2 linked regions of the Chroococcidiopsis sp. TS-821 genome follow. The protein of the gene in region 1 binds, or shares a complex with, the protein of each later gene. Links are inferred from orthologs where the notes say so. Each region holds a gene or a part of one and is shown on either strand. Other genes may lie near its edges.

Region 1 (6,044 bases):
GATAAGTTGTTAATAGAATTGCAAAGCTTGTACCGAATTTTAAAAGAATTTCGCGCTAATTCTGTTACAGATTGCAACAATAATTATTTGATTGATCGCACTCGATTTGATGTGTTTACCAATTGAACATACACTGAGCGTACTGTCATTTGGGATGGACAAGTGTGGCAGATAAATTACTTTGTACGTCACTTGACTTTTACTAAATTACACGATTGGTTATTACAAATTGGTTTTCGAGAAATACAAGCTTATGGAAATGACGGTAAACTACTGACACTCGATAGCTGCCGCATGATTGTACTAGCAATTAAGTAAGCTTCTGAGGAATTATAGTTGAGACATTACACTTTTTGATATTAGGTAATAGATCATCAAAATGCAGTGAGTATTTAGCCATTACTAACTATGGCAAAGGTCATAATAACCCTGGTTTTAACTTTGACCTTTGACCCCTACTATTTACGTGTTGAGGAAGTGTTCGAGAGATATGATGCAACCACGCACTAAAACGCAGAAGCGATCGCATTTTGTTCTTGTTTCAGTCCTTTTGCTATGGAGTGTCACAATGGGTTGGGGGCTAGCACTTGCTACCAATGCCCAACCTTCTCCTGAAGCGAATACAACGACAGAAGAAATTGGCACTGTCGATATTGTGCCACCACGCTATCAATTAGGACAAGAGCTTTATTTAGAAAATTGTGCAACTTGTCATATTGCTTTACCACCCGCAGTCATGCCAACGCAAACTTGGCAAAGATTATTACAAGATCCACAACACTACGGCGTCACGCTTCCTCAACTCGTCGATCCCACACGCTTGCTAATTTGGAACTATCTGCGCAATTTCTCGCGCCCTTTACTCAAAGAAGAAACGACACCGTATCGTCTGGGAGAATCGCGTTACTTTAAAGCGTTACATCCTAATGTGACACTACCTCGTCCTGTCGATGTAGGTGGCTGCGTGAGTTGCCATCCTGGTGCAACAGAATACAATTTCCGTCGTCTATCACCTGAGTGGGAAACACAGTAAGAAATATGCCCCAAAATTTAAAAAGGTTATGAGGAGTGTCAAAACGTGAAACGAATTAAAGAAATTTTAGCGGCTTCAGCTTTGGTAGTATTAGCTGCACCGCACCCAGTCAACGCACAAATTATTCCTCAACCGTGGGTTTCGGTTGGTGGTAGGGAAGGGGATGTAACTTTTTCAGTAGGAGCAAGAGCATTCGATTTTGGTGTAGAACTAGGAAGAGGACCAAATGGTGCTTCTGGCGTCGATGTCCTTAGATTTTTGAGTTTGCCCGTGATATCTCCTTACGTTGGAATTGGGCTCTATTCTGAGGATCAGGGTATTGCGTTATCGGGTGGTTTACAGGTGAATACAGCGAATAACCTTGTTGTCGGTGTAGGCTATAACTCAGTTAGAGGGGTAAATGGTCAAGTAGGAATCCGATTCTAATTGCAGGGCGATCCACACCTCGATCGCCGCCCTAGCTTGAAGCAAGGTGATACGATGGATATAGTCTAAACTTGGAGCATCTAGCCAAGAGCGACTGCGATTATGTTTGAGTTTCTAGGAATGCTTCACTTGTAGACATGTATTTAATTAAAATCAAGTGCTTGCAGCATACTAAACTCAATATTTAAGCTCAAAAATAAGAATAATTCCTAAAGTTTCCCGAACCCTACCATGCTGAAAAACTTGCTGGGCGATCCTAACGCTCGTAAGCTCAAAAAATTCCAGCCTTACGTTACAGACATCAATCTTCTTGAAGAAGATATTCAAGCGCTTTCCGATCAGCAACTTAGTAGCAAAACAGCGGAGTTTAAGCAGCGGTTGGATAAAGGCGAAACCTTGGACGATCTGCTTCCAGAAGCCTTCGCGGTTGTGCGAGAAGCTGGAAGGCGCGTATTAGGAATGCGCCACTTTGATGTTCAACTTCTCGGTGGTGTGATCCTGCATCAAGGACAAATCGCCGAAATGAAAACCGGTGAAGGTAAAACGCTGGTAGCAACGCTTCCTGCCTATCTCAACGCGCTTTCGGGCAAGGGAGTACACATTGTTACGGTCAATGACTACCTAGCACGCCGTGACGCAGAATGGATGGGGCAAATCCATCGCTTTTTAGGGCTGAGTGTGGGGCTAATTCAGCAAGGCATGGGACCATCCGAGCGCAAGAAAAACTATGATTGCGACATCACCTATGTCACGAATAGCGAAGTAGGCTTTGACTACTTGCGCGATAACATGGCTTCCTCGATTCAAGAAGTCGTACAGCGCCCGTTTAATTACTGTATTATTGACGAAGTTGATTCGATTCTCATTGACGAAGCGCGGACGCCGTTAATCATTTCTGGACAAGTCGAACGCCCCACAGAAAAGTATCTACAAGCTGCGCAAGTTGCCGCCGCGTTAAAAAAAGACGAACACTATGAAGTCGATGAGAAAGCTCGCAACGTCATTCTCACCGACGAAGGTTTCGCAGCAGCAGAAGAAATGCTGCAAGTCAAGGATTTGTACGATCCTAACGATCCTTGGGCACACTACATCTTTAATGCACTCAAAGCTAAGGAACTGTTCGTCAAAGACGTCAATTATATCGTCCGTAACGGCGAAGTTGTAATCGTAGATGAGTTTACAGGTCGAGTTCTGCCAGGAAGGAGGTGGAGCGATGGACTCCATCAAGCTATTGAAGCGCAAGAAAGAGTCGAAATTCAGCCAGAAACGCAAACCTTAGCAACGATTACTTATCAAAACTTGTTTTTGCTATATCCCAAGTTAGCAGGGATGACTGGAACAGCTAAAACCGAGGAAGCAGAATTTGAGCGAATTTATAAGCTAGAAGTTACGATTATTCCTACGAATCGTCCTACCAAACGTCAAGACTTGTCTGACATGGTGTACAAGACGGAGGAAGGAAAGTGGCGAGCGGTTGCCGAAGAATGTGCTGCAATGCACGAAATTGGTCGCCCCGTATTGGTAGGAACGACTAGTGTCGAAAAATCTGAATACCTCAGTGCTTTACTCACGCAACGTAATGTACCGCACAATCTGCTCAATGCCCGCCCTGAAAACGTAGAACGCGAATCAGAAATTATCGCCCAAGCAGGACGTAAAGGCGCGGTAACAATTGCAACAAACATGGCTGGTCGCGGAACCGATATTATCTTGGGCGGTAATGCGGATTATATGGCGCGACTCAAGCTGCGCGAATACTTTATGCCCCGCATTGTTTTACCAGAAGATGAAGATGTCTTTGCAGTAGAAAGGGCATCAGGACTACCAGCGTCGAGTAGCAGTAGCGGTCAAGGTTTTGTTCCTGGTAAGAAAGTCAAAACGTGGAAAGCCTCACCGCAAATTTTCCCTACGCAGCTATCGCGCGAGTTAGAGCAACAACTTAAAGCCGCTGTAGAATTTGCTGTCCGCGAATACGGCGAACGGAGTTTACCTGAACTCGAAGCAGAAGATAAGGTTGCAGTTGCCGCAGAAAAAGCACCAACAGACGATCCGGTAATTCAGAAGCTACGGGAAGTTTATAACGCATTGCTGCGCGAATACGAAAAATTTACGTCGCGCGAACACGACGAAGTTGTTCAGCTTGGTGGTTTACACGTCATTGGCACTGAACGTCACGAATCGCGACGCATTGATAACCAATTACGCGGACGCGCTGGAAGACAAGGCGACCCTGGTTCGACACGCTTTTTCTTGAGTTTGCAAGACAACTTATTACGGATTTTTGGCGGCGATCGCGTTGCAGGATTGATGACGGCGTTCCAAGTCGAAGAAGATATGCCGATTGAGTCTAAAATGTTGACTCGCAGTTTAGAAGGCGCGCAAAAGAAAGTCGAAACTTATTACTACGATATTCGCAAGCAGGTGTTTGAGTACGACGAGGTGATGAATAACCAACGTCGGGCAATTTACGCCGAACGTCGTCGCGTTCTCGAAGGTCTTGACTTGAAAGAATTGGTGATTAAGTACGCTGAAAAAACGATGGATGAAATCGTGGATTACTACATCAACCCCGATTTGCCATCAGAAGAGTGGGATCTGCCAAATTTGGTGAGTAAAGTTAAAGAATTTGTCTATCTCCTGGCTGATTTAGAACCAAATCAGATGGAAGATCTCTCGGTTGGCGAAATTAAAACCTTCCTGCACGAGCAAGTGAGAATTGCGTATGATGTCAAAGAAGCGCAAGTCGATCAAATTCAGCCAGGCTTGATGCGCCAAGCTGAGCGATTCTTTATCTTGCAGCAAATTGATACACTATGGCGCGAGCACTTACAACAAATGGATGCGTTGCGCGAATCAGTAGGGTTACGCGGTTACGGTCAAAAAGACCCGCTGATTGAGTACAAGAGCGAAGGATATGAGTTGTTCTTGGATATGATGACTAATATTCGTCGTAATGTGGTATACTCTCTATTCCAATTCCAGCCGCAGGTTCAACCAGCCGTGCAAGCACCATCAGGAATGGTTTAAACCCATGTCCGCAATTACATAAGCTTCGGTTAGACCGCTTCGGCGGTCTTCTTTTGTATGGGTGTGGCTGTCGTGATTGAGGTATGCTAGGAGCTATGAAGATCAAAGTCATCAATCCTAACACCACTGCTAGCATGACGCAAAAGATTGCCAAGGCGGCGATCGCGGTGGCGAGTCCTAGAACTGAAATTATTGCGTGTAACCCTGAGATGGGACCTGTTTCGATTGAAGGACACTACGATGAAGCGCTGAGTGTTGTTGGCATTCTTGAAGAAATTAAAAAAGGAGAAGCCGCAGGTGTTGATGGTTATGTAATTGCTTGCTTCGGCGATCCTGGGTTACTCGCTGCACGGGAATTGGCAAAAGGTCCCGTTTTAGGAATTGCAGAAGCGGCTATGCACGCTGCGAGTTTAATCGCGACTGGATTTTCAATTGTGACGACGTTGAGTCGCACGCGGATAATTGCTCAACATTTAGTTGCAAATTACGGGATGACGCATTTTTGTCGCAAAATTCGCGCGATTGATTTACCTGTACTTGAACTTGAGGATGAAAATTCTCATGCACGAAAAACGATTTTAGCCGAATGTCGTCAAGCTTTGGCGGAAGATGGGGCAGGTGCGATCGTTTTAGGGTGTAGTGGGATGGCTGATTTATCAACGCAATTAAGTCAAGAATTAGGAGTTCCGGTTATTGATGGCGTGAGTGTCGCGGTTAAGTTTGTTGAAGCTTTGGTCAGTTTAGGCTTGAATACGAGTAAGAAGGGCGATTTAGCTTATCCTATTGCTAAGCCATATTCTGGAATGCTTCATGCTTTTGCTGTTGAGCATCAAGAATGAATCGTGGATGTCTTACCGGCGCTCAGCTGGCTCAACGCAGACACCTCCAATGCAGCCACTTTTACGACTACAGAACCAACAACTTTACAATCAACTTCGGCGACAAGCACTTGGTAAGACAGATCTTGGCGCACGCACTCGACAAACTCTAGCGTAATTTCTTATCAGTTAAACTTAACTGCATCAGTAGCAATAATATCTTGCCACAATAATATAGAAATGCTCCGCAACGATGGCATCTTCTTGCGGAGTTGCTACGCGAATTGTATGGGAAAGCGATCGCACTTGTCCTACCTTTAACTTGCAGCTTTATAAGCCGCCCAACCACCGTGATGCGAAATGTCAGGCCAATTATATTTTTTTACTAACTCTTGCGGATAGAGAAATGCAGTAAGAACTTCGCCATCCTCTAAAACAATGTCACTTGGGTACATGTTTGGTGGTTCGTTGGCAGATAAGTAGTCAAACTCAGCTTGAGTTAATTCGTATACTTCTCCTGGAATTGAAATTCCACCTTGTTCTACTTCATAGATTGCAGGATGCCAACCACCACCTGCGGCGTGAAGTCGATAGCGGGGTTGGGTTTTTGCTTCTTTGATAAACTTTGCCGATTGCAGGTTTTGATGATCGGGTTGTCCGCGCAATGCTGAACCACAAATAAATATCCGCTTTGTACCTGCGCTTGAGTTGGTATTTGTCTCGGTCATGCTTATTGTAAA
Region 2 (5,651 bases), on another replicon or contig:
AGGTAGCGACAAAGGTAAAGTCGGCGAAGTTCTCAAGACGTATCCTAAATTAAGCAAAGTGATCGTCAAAGGCGTGAATGTCAAAACCAAACACGTCAAACCAACCCAAGAAGGTGAATCTGGTCGAATCGTAACTTCAGAAGCTCCGATTCACAGTTCTAATGTCATGCTCTACTCGACGAAGCAAAACATTGCCAGTCGCGTTTGCTACACCTTTAACGAGCAAGGTCGTAAAGTCCGAATGCTTAAAAAAACAGGTGAAATTCTTGATAAATAGCTTAAAAGCTAATTATTCCTGACCAAGACCAGGAAGAAGTAAAAGTAAAAACTATGACAGCACGACTCAAAACCCTATATCAAGAAAAGATAGTCCCGCAACTGATGGAGCAATTTCAGTACACGAATATCCATCAGGTGCCAAAGCTTGTAAAAGTCACAGTTAACCGAGGTTTGGGCGAAGCTGCACAAAACGCAAAAGCCCTCGAATCGTCGATTAACGAGATTGCCACAATTACAGGACAAAAACCTGTTGTGACGCGCGCCAAAAAAGCGATCGCTGGCTTCAAAATTCGCCAAGGTATGCCTGTGGGACTGATGGTAACATTGCGCGGCGAACGCATGTATGCCTTTGTCGATCGACTCGTTAACTTGGCGTTACCGCGAATTCGCGACTTTCGCGGCATCAGCCCCAAAAGCTTTGATGGACGTGGTAACTACACCCTTGGAGTTCGCGAACAACTTATCTTTCCAGAAGTTGATTACGACAGCATCGACCAAATCCGAGGCATGGATATTTCCATTATCACAACAGCAAAAAACGATGAAGAGGGTCGCGCATTACTCACAGCAATGGGAATGCCTTTCCGGGATCAATAAAGTTTATTAAGAGGAAACGATGGCGGCTAACGACACAATTGCAGATATGCTGACGCGCATCCGCAATGCTAATATGGCGCGGCATCAGACAACACAGATACCAGCCACAAAGATGACCCGCAGCATTGCTCAAGTATTAAAAGACGAAGGGTTTATCGCCGATTTTGAAGAGGTAGGCGAAGGCGTAAAACGTAACTTAGTTATCTCGCTCAAATACAAAGGTAAAAATCGCCAGCCTTTAATTACTGCGTTAAAGCGCATTAGCAAACCAGGTTTACGCGTTTACTCGAACCGCAAAGAGTTACCACGCGTACTCGGTGGCATCGGTATTGCGATTATTTCGACTTCTAGCGGCATCATGACCGATCGCGAAGCCCGACGTCAAGGCTTAGGCGGTGAAGTGCTTTGCTATGTTTGGTGAAACAACTAGCTGAGCAAGAACGTAACTTCAAGGCTGGTAACTGGTTATTGGTCATCATCATTACCTATTGCCCAACAACCGAAAGGTGTGATTTTTAATTATGCCCGTTTAGTTAGTAGCTAGTTGATTAGGAATACATCATAAGTCATGTCTCGAATCGGTAAGCGCCCAATTACAATCCCCGCCAAAGTACAAGTTACGATTGACGGGTCACAAGTTACAGTTAAAGGACCAAAAGGCGAACTTTCGCGCGAACTGCCTTCTGCAGTCACCATTGAGCAAGAAGGCGATACGCTGCTAGTTAAAAGAAAAGACGACTCGCGGATAGCCCGCCAGATGCATGGTTTATCGCGCACGCTGGTCGCTAATATGGTTGATGGTGTCTCACAAGGATTTCAACGTCGGCTAGAAATTCAAGGAGTCGGCTATCGTGCCGCGGTTCAAGGTCGCAATCTAACACTTAACGTAGGATACAGCCATCCAGTACAAATCGAACCACCGGAAGGAATTCAACTTGCTGTAGAAAACAATACGAACGTCATTGTTAGCGGTTTCGATAAAGAACTGGTAGGCAATACGGCGGCAAAAATTCGCGATGTTCGCCCGCCCGAACCATATAAAGGTAAAGGCATTCGCTACGCTGGTGAATTTGTCAGACGTAAAGCTGGTAAGGCAGGTAAGAAGTAATGAAATTAGATCGGAGAGAATCGAAAAAAATTCGACATCGCCGCATTCGAGGAAAAGTCAGCGGTTCCCCAGAACGTCCTCGTTTAGCTGTGTTTCGTTCGCACCAACATATCTACGCGCAGGTGATTGACGATACACAACACCACACACTTGTTGCGGCTTCGTCGCTAGAGCCAACTTTGAAGCAATCGTTGAAATCTGGCGCAACTTGCGAAGCCTCTACTGAGGTTGGAAAATTAATTGCGCAGCGATCGCTCGCAAAAGGCATCTCTAAAGTTGTGTTTGACCGCGGAGGAAACTTGTATCACGGTCGCGTCAAAGCCCTGGCTGAAGCGGCGCGCGAAGCAGGATTAGATTTTTAATTGTGCCAGTCGCTAACAATTAGCAACAGAGCATAAAAATATTTTAAAAGGATACAAACTATGGCAACTGGTGGTCGTCGTAAAAGTAACCGTGTAAAAGAAAAAGAAACTAACTGGCAAGAGCGAGTGATTCAAATTCGCCGTGTCAGCAAGGTAGTAAAAGGTGGTAAGAAACTCAGCTTTCGTGCAGTTGTCGCAGTTGGTAACGAGCGCGGTCAAGTCGGTATTGGCGTGGGTAAAGCGGGAGATGTCATTGGTGCGGTAAAAAAAGGTGTCGCCGATGGTAAAAAGCATCTCATCGATGTTCCTCTCACCAATTCCAACTCGATTCCCCACCCTATCAACGGTAGTGGTGGTGGTGCAAAAGTCATCATGCGCCCAGCAGCCCCTGGAACAGGTGTAATTGCAGGTGGTGCAGTACGTACTGTGCTAGAACTTGCTGGCGTGCGCAATGTACTAGCCAAGCAACTTGGTTCGAATAACCCACTCAACAACGCTCGCGCAGCGGTTAACGCACTATCAACTCTTCGGACTTTTTCCGAAGTTGCAGAAGAGCGTGGCATTCCAATTGAAAACCTCTACGCTTAATCCATTTTGTCCAACTCAAAACGAGTATCAAGTCAATGAGACTAACTGATCCTAAGCCTCAAGCAGGCTCAAAAAAACGCCGCCGTCGTGTTGGTCGCGGTATTTCGGCAGGTCAAGGAGCAAGTGCTGGTCTAGGTATGCGCGGGCAAAAAGCTCGTTCTGGTAGCAGTACCAGACCAGGCTTTGAAGGTGGTCAACAACCTTTGTATCGACGCATTCCCAAACTCAAAGGCTTTCCGATCGTTAATCGTAAGCGGTACACTACGATCAATGTAGAAAAGCTGGCATCACTTCCGGCTAACACAGAAGTCAATCTAGCTTCGTTACGCGAAGCCGGTATTCTTACTGCTGTACAGGGACCGTTAAAAATTTTGGGAAACGGGGAAATTAATGTTCCCTTGCGAGTCCAAGCTGCAGCTTTCACTAAGCAGGCGCGTGAGAAAATCACAGCAGCTGGTGGAAATTGTGAAGTTCTCGATTCCAAATAAAGTGAAACCCTGTTTTCTGGTAGACGAGTACCTTAAACAACCCCAGCCGGATTACAAAAAAGGTACCTCTTTATGATTAGCAGAGACAAAGCCCCAACGGCACAAGAGACTTTTATGCAGATGGCACAAGCAGCTGGTTTGCGAAGGCGACTGCTTGTGACCATTGGTATTTTGATTTTGGCGCGTCTTGGCGTCTTTTTACCTGTTCCGGGAATTAATCGCGCTTTATTTGCCCAAGCAAGTCAAGCTGGCAACAATGCCTTATTTGGTTTCTTAGATATTTTTTCTGGAGGCGGACTTTCAACGCTGGGAGTCTTTGCTCTAGGAATTTTGCCGTACATTAATGCTTCTATTATCATCCAATTGTTGACCGCTGCTATCCCAGCTTTAGAAAATCTTCAGAAAAATGAAGGTGAAGCCGGACGGCGGAAAATTTCCCAAATTACCCGTTATGTGGCTTTAGGTTGGGCAATTCTCCAAAGTATTTTTATTGCGGCTTTTTGGCTACAACCCTATGCATTCAACCCAGGTCCTGTCTTTGTCGCCGAGACAGCGATCGCACTTACGGCTGGTTCCATGTTCATCATGTGGGCGTCGGAATTAATTACCGAACGCGGCGTTGGTAATGGAGCATCTCTTTTGATTTTTGTCAACATCGTCGCTTCACTTCCTAGAGCCTTAGGAGACACGATCGCATTTGCACAAACGGGTAGCAGAGAAGCTGTCGGCGGCGTCGTTGTTCTGCTATTGGTCTTCCTCGCTATGATCGTCGGTATTGTCTTCGTTCAAGAAGGAACCCGCCGTATCCCGATTATTTCTGCACGCAGACAAGTTGGTCGACGCTTTTTCCAAGAACAACGTAGCTACTTACCCTTGCGCCTCAACCAAGGCGGCGTTATGCCTATCATTTTTGCTTCTGCCGTCCTGATTTTGCCCGCTTCTTTGGCAAGTTTTACCCGCAATGAATTTCTGTTGAGAATTGCCAATTATCTGAACCCTAGCGGTCCTACTCCTTGGATTTACGCACTCGCTTACCTTGTTTTAATTCTGTTCTTCAGCTACTTCTACGCGACATTAATCGTTAATCCAGTCGATTTAGCGCAAAACTTGAAGAAAATGGGTGCTACAATTCCAGGAATTCGCCCTGGCAGAGCTACAAGTGAGTATGTCGAGCGTGTCTTGAACCGTTTAACTTTTTTAGGCGCCATCTTTCTAGGTTTGGTAGCCATTATTCCAACTGCCGTGGAAAGTGCAACTCAAGTTCGTACTTTCCAAGGTTTAGGCGCAACGTCTTTGCTCATTCTAGTTGGTGTTGCTATTGACACAGCAAAGCAAATTCAAACTTACGTGATTTCCCAACGTTATGAAGGAATGGTGAAACAATAGTGACGCGATTGATTTTCCTGGGAGCGCCAGGTGCGGGTAAAGGTACTCAAGCTCAAACCTTGGCTCATCACAGGAATATTCCTCATGTTTCCACTGGCGATATTTTGCGCCAAGCAATGCAAAAGCAAACACCTTTGGGTGTCAGGGCGCAAGATTATGTCTCGCGGGGTGAACTAGTTCCCGATCAATTAGTCAATGACTTGGTTGAGGAACGCCTCGATGAACCCGATGCTCAAGATGGCTGGATTCTAGATGGATTTCCCCGCAAGGTGAGTCAAGCCTTCTTTTTGGATGAACTGCTACAACAAAAGCAAATTCATCAAGACGTTCGGGTGATTAATTTAGAAGTACCGGACGATGTACTAATAGCAAGGCTTTTAGGACGCGGTCGCGCAGACGATAACGAAGAAGTGATTCGTCGGCGTTTAGAAGTATACCGCGAGCAAACAGCTCCATTAATCGACTTTTACCGCGATCGCCAGCAACTTGTCTCTGTTAATGGTAATCAATCTTTGGAGGAAGTGACCGCGGAATTGCTCAATGTAATTGATTCTTAAAGAAAGTTATCTTGAACTTTATGGCAGCTGGCAGTAATACATCCACGATCGAGTGTTACCGCTTTCTGCCACCTTCTGGTTTGATATCTCAAATTTCCAGCGAATTTTAATAAAATATATTAATGATAAGCTGGAAGGTTTTAACAATCGTCTTTCATTGCTCGCAATCAGACGAGCGGCTGCTTTAATTTACAGCAGCATGTTGAGTTGAGGAACGTTTAAATTGTCTAAACAAGATTTAATTGAGATGGAAGGCACAGTCACCGAGTCATTGCCTAATGCGATG

Evidence for each region.
Region 2: the proteins of secA (region 1) and secY are in contact, whole or in part, in a crystal structure (PDB 3DIN), measured with the Thermotoga maritima proteins. The link is inferred for Chroococcidiopsis sp. TS-821 from one-to-one orthologs. Residues at the interface, in WP_004082002.1 of Thermotoga maritima: Glu261, Ala262, Arg263, Lys300, Ala301, Arg302, Thr303, Ile304, Ile305, Leu323, Tyr324, Asp325, Pro326, Val329, Ser330, Tyr333, Ile336, Lys340, Phe345, Val349, Glu363, Phe364, Tyr374, Ser375, Gly376, Gly377, Glu393, Ile395, Thr482, Ser483; in WP_004081795.1 of Thermotoga maritima: Glu108, Gly109, Glu110, Glu111, Ala236, Glu237, Arg238, Arg239, Ile240, Thr241, Ile242, Gln243, Tyr244, Ala245, Arg246, Arg247, Val248, Thr249, Gly250, Arg251, Arg252, Val253, Tyr254, Gly256, Ala257, Ser258, Thr259, Tyr260, Leu261, Pro262.

What each region holds. Positions count from the first base shown.
Region 1 is NZ_MVDI01000008.1:27,506-33,549, reverse strand. The notes cover bases 1,325-4,686. They hold secA (preprotein translocase subunit SecA), read left to right. Parts: upstream 1,325-1,690; coding sequence 1,691-4,486; downstream 4,487-4,686. Other genes in these bases: B1A85_RS17885 (aspartate/glutamate racemase family protein), read left to right, coding at 4,582-4,686; B1A85_RS17895 (hypothetical protein), read left to right, coding at 1,325-1,459. Outside these bases: B1A85_RS24015 (hypothetical protein), read left to right, coding at 163-318; B1A85_RS17900 (diheme cytochrome C), read left to right, coding at 494-1,033; more of B1A85_RS17895, read left to right, coding at 1,088-1,324; more of B1A85_RS17885, read left to right, coding at 4,687-5,325; B1A85_RS24010 (hypothetical protein), read left to right, coding at 5,333-5,482; B1A85_RS17880 (gamma-glutamylcyclotransferase), read right to left, coding at 5,622-6,032. UniProt on the Escherichia coli protein: Required for protein export, interacts with the SecYEG preprotein conducting channel.
Region 2 is NZ_MVDI01000001.1:611,490-617,140, reverse strand. What follows is about bases 2,683-5,651. They hold secY (preprotein translocase subunit SecY), read left to right. Parts: upstream 2,683-3,494; coding sequence 3,495-4,808; downstream 4,809-5,651. Other genes in these bases: infA (translation initiation factor IF-1), read left to right, coding at 5,589-5,651; B1A85_RS02900 (adenylate kinase), read left to right, coding at 4,808-5,365; rplO (50S ribosomal protein L15), read left to right, coding at 2,970-3,422; rpsE (30S ribosomal protein S5), read left to right, coding at 2,683-2,934. In the rest of the region: rplX (50S ribosomal protein L24), read left to right, coding at 1-277; rplE (50S ribosomal protein L5), read left to right, coding at 331-876; rpsH (30S ribosomal protein S8), read left to right, coding at 896-1,297; rplF (50S ribosomal protein L6), read left to right, coding at 1,445-1,984; rplR (50S ribosomal protein L18), read left to right, coding at 1,984-2,346; more of rpsE, read left to right, coding at 2,407-2,682. UniProt on the Escherichia coli protein: The central subunit of the protein translocation channel SecYEG. Consists of two halves formed by TMs 1-5 and 6-10.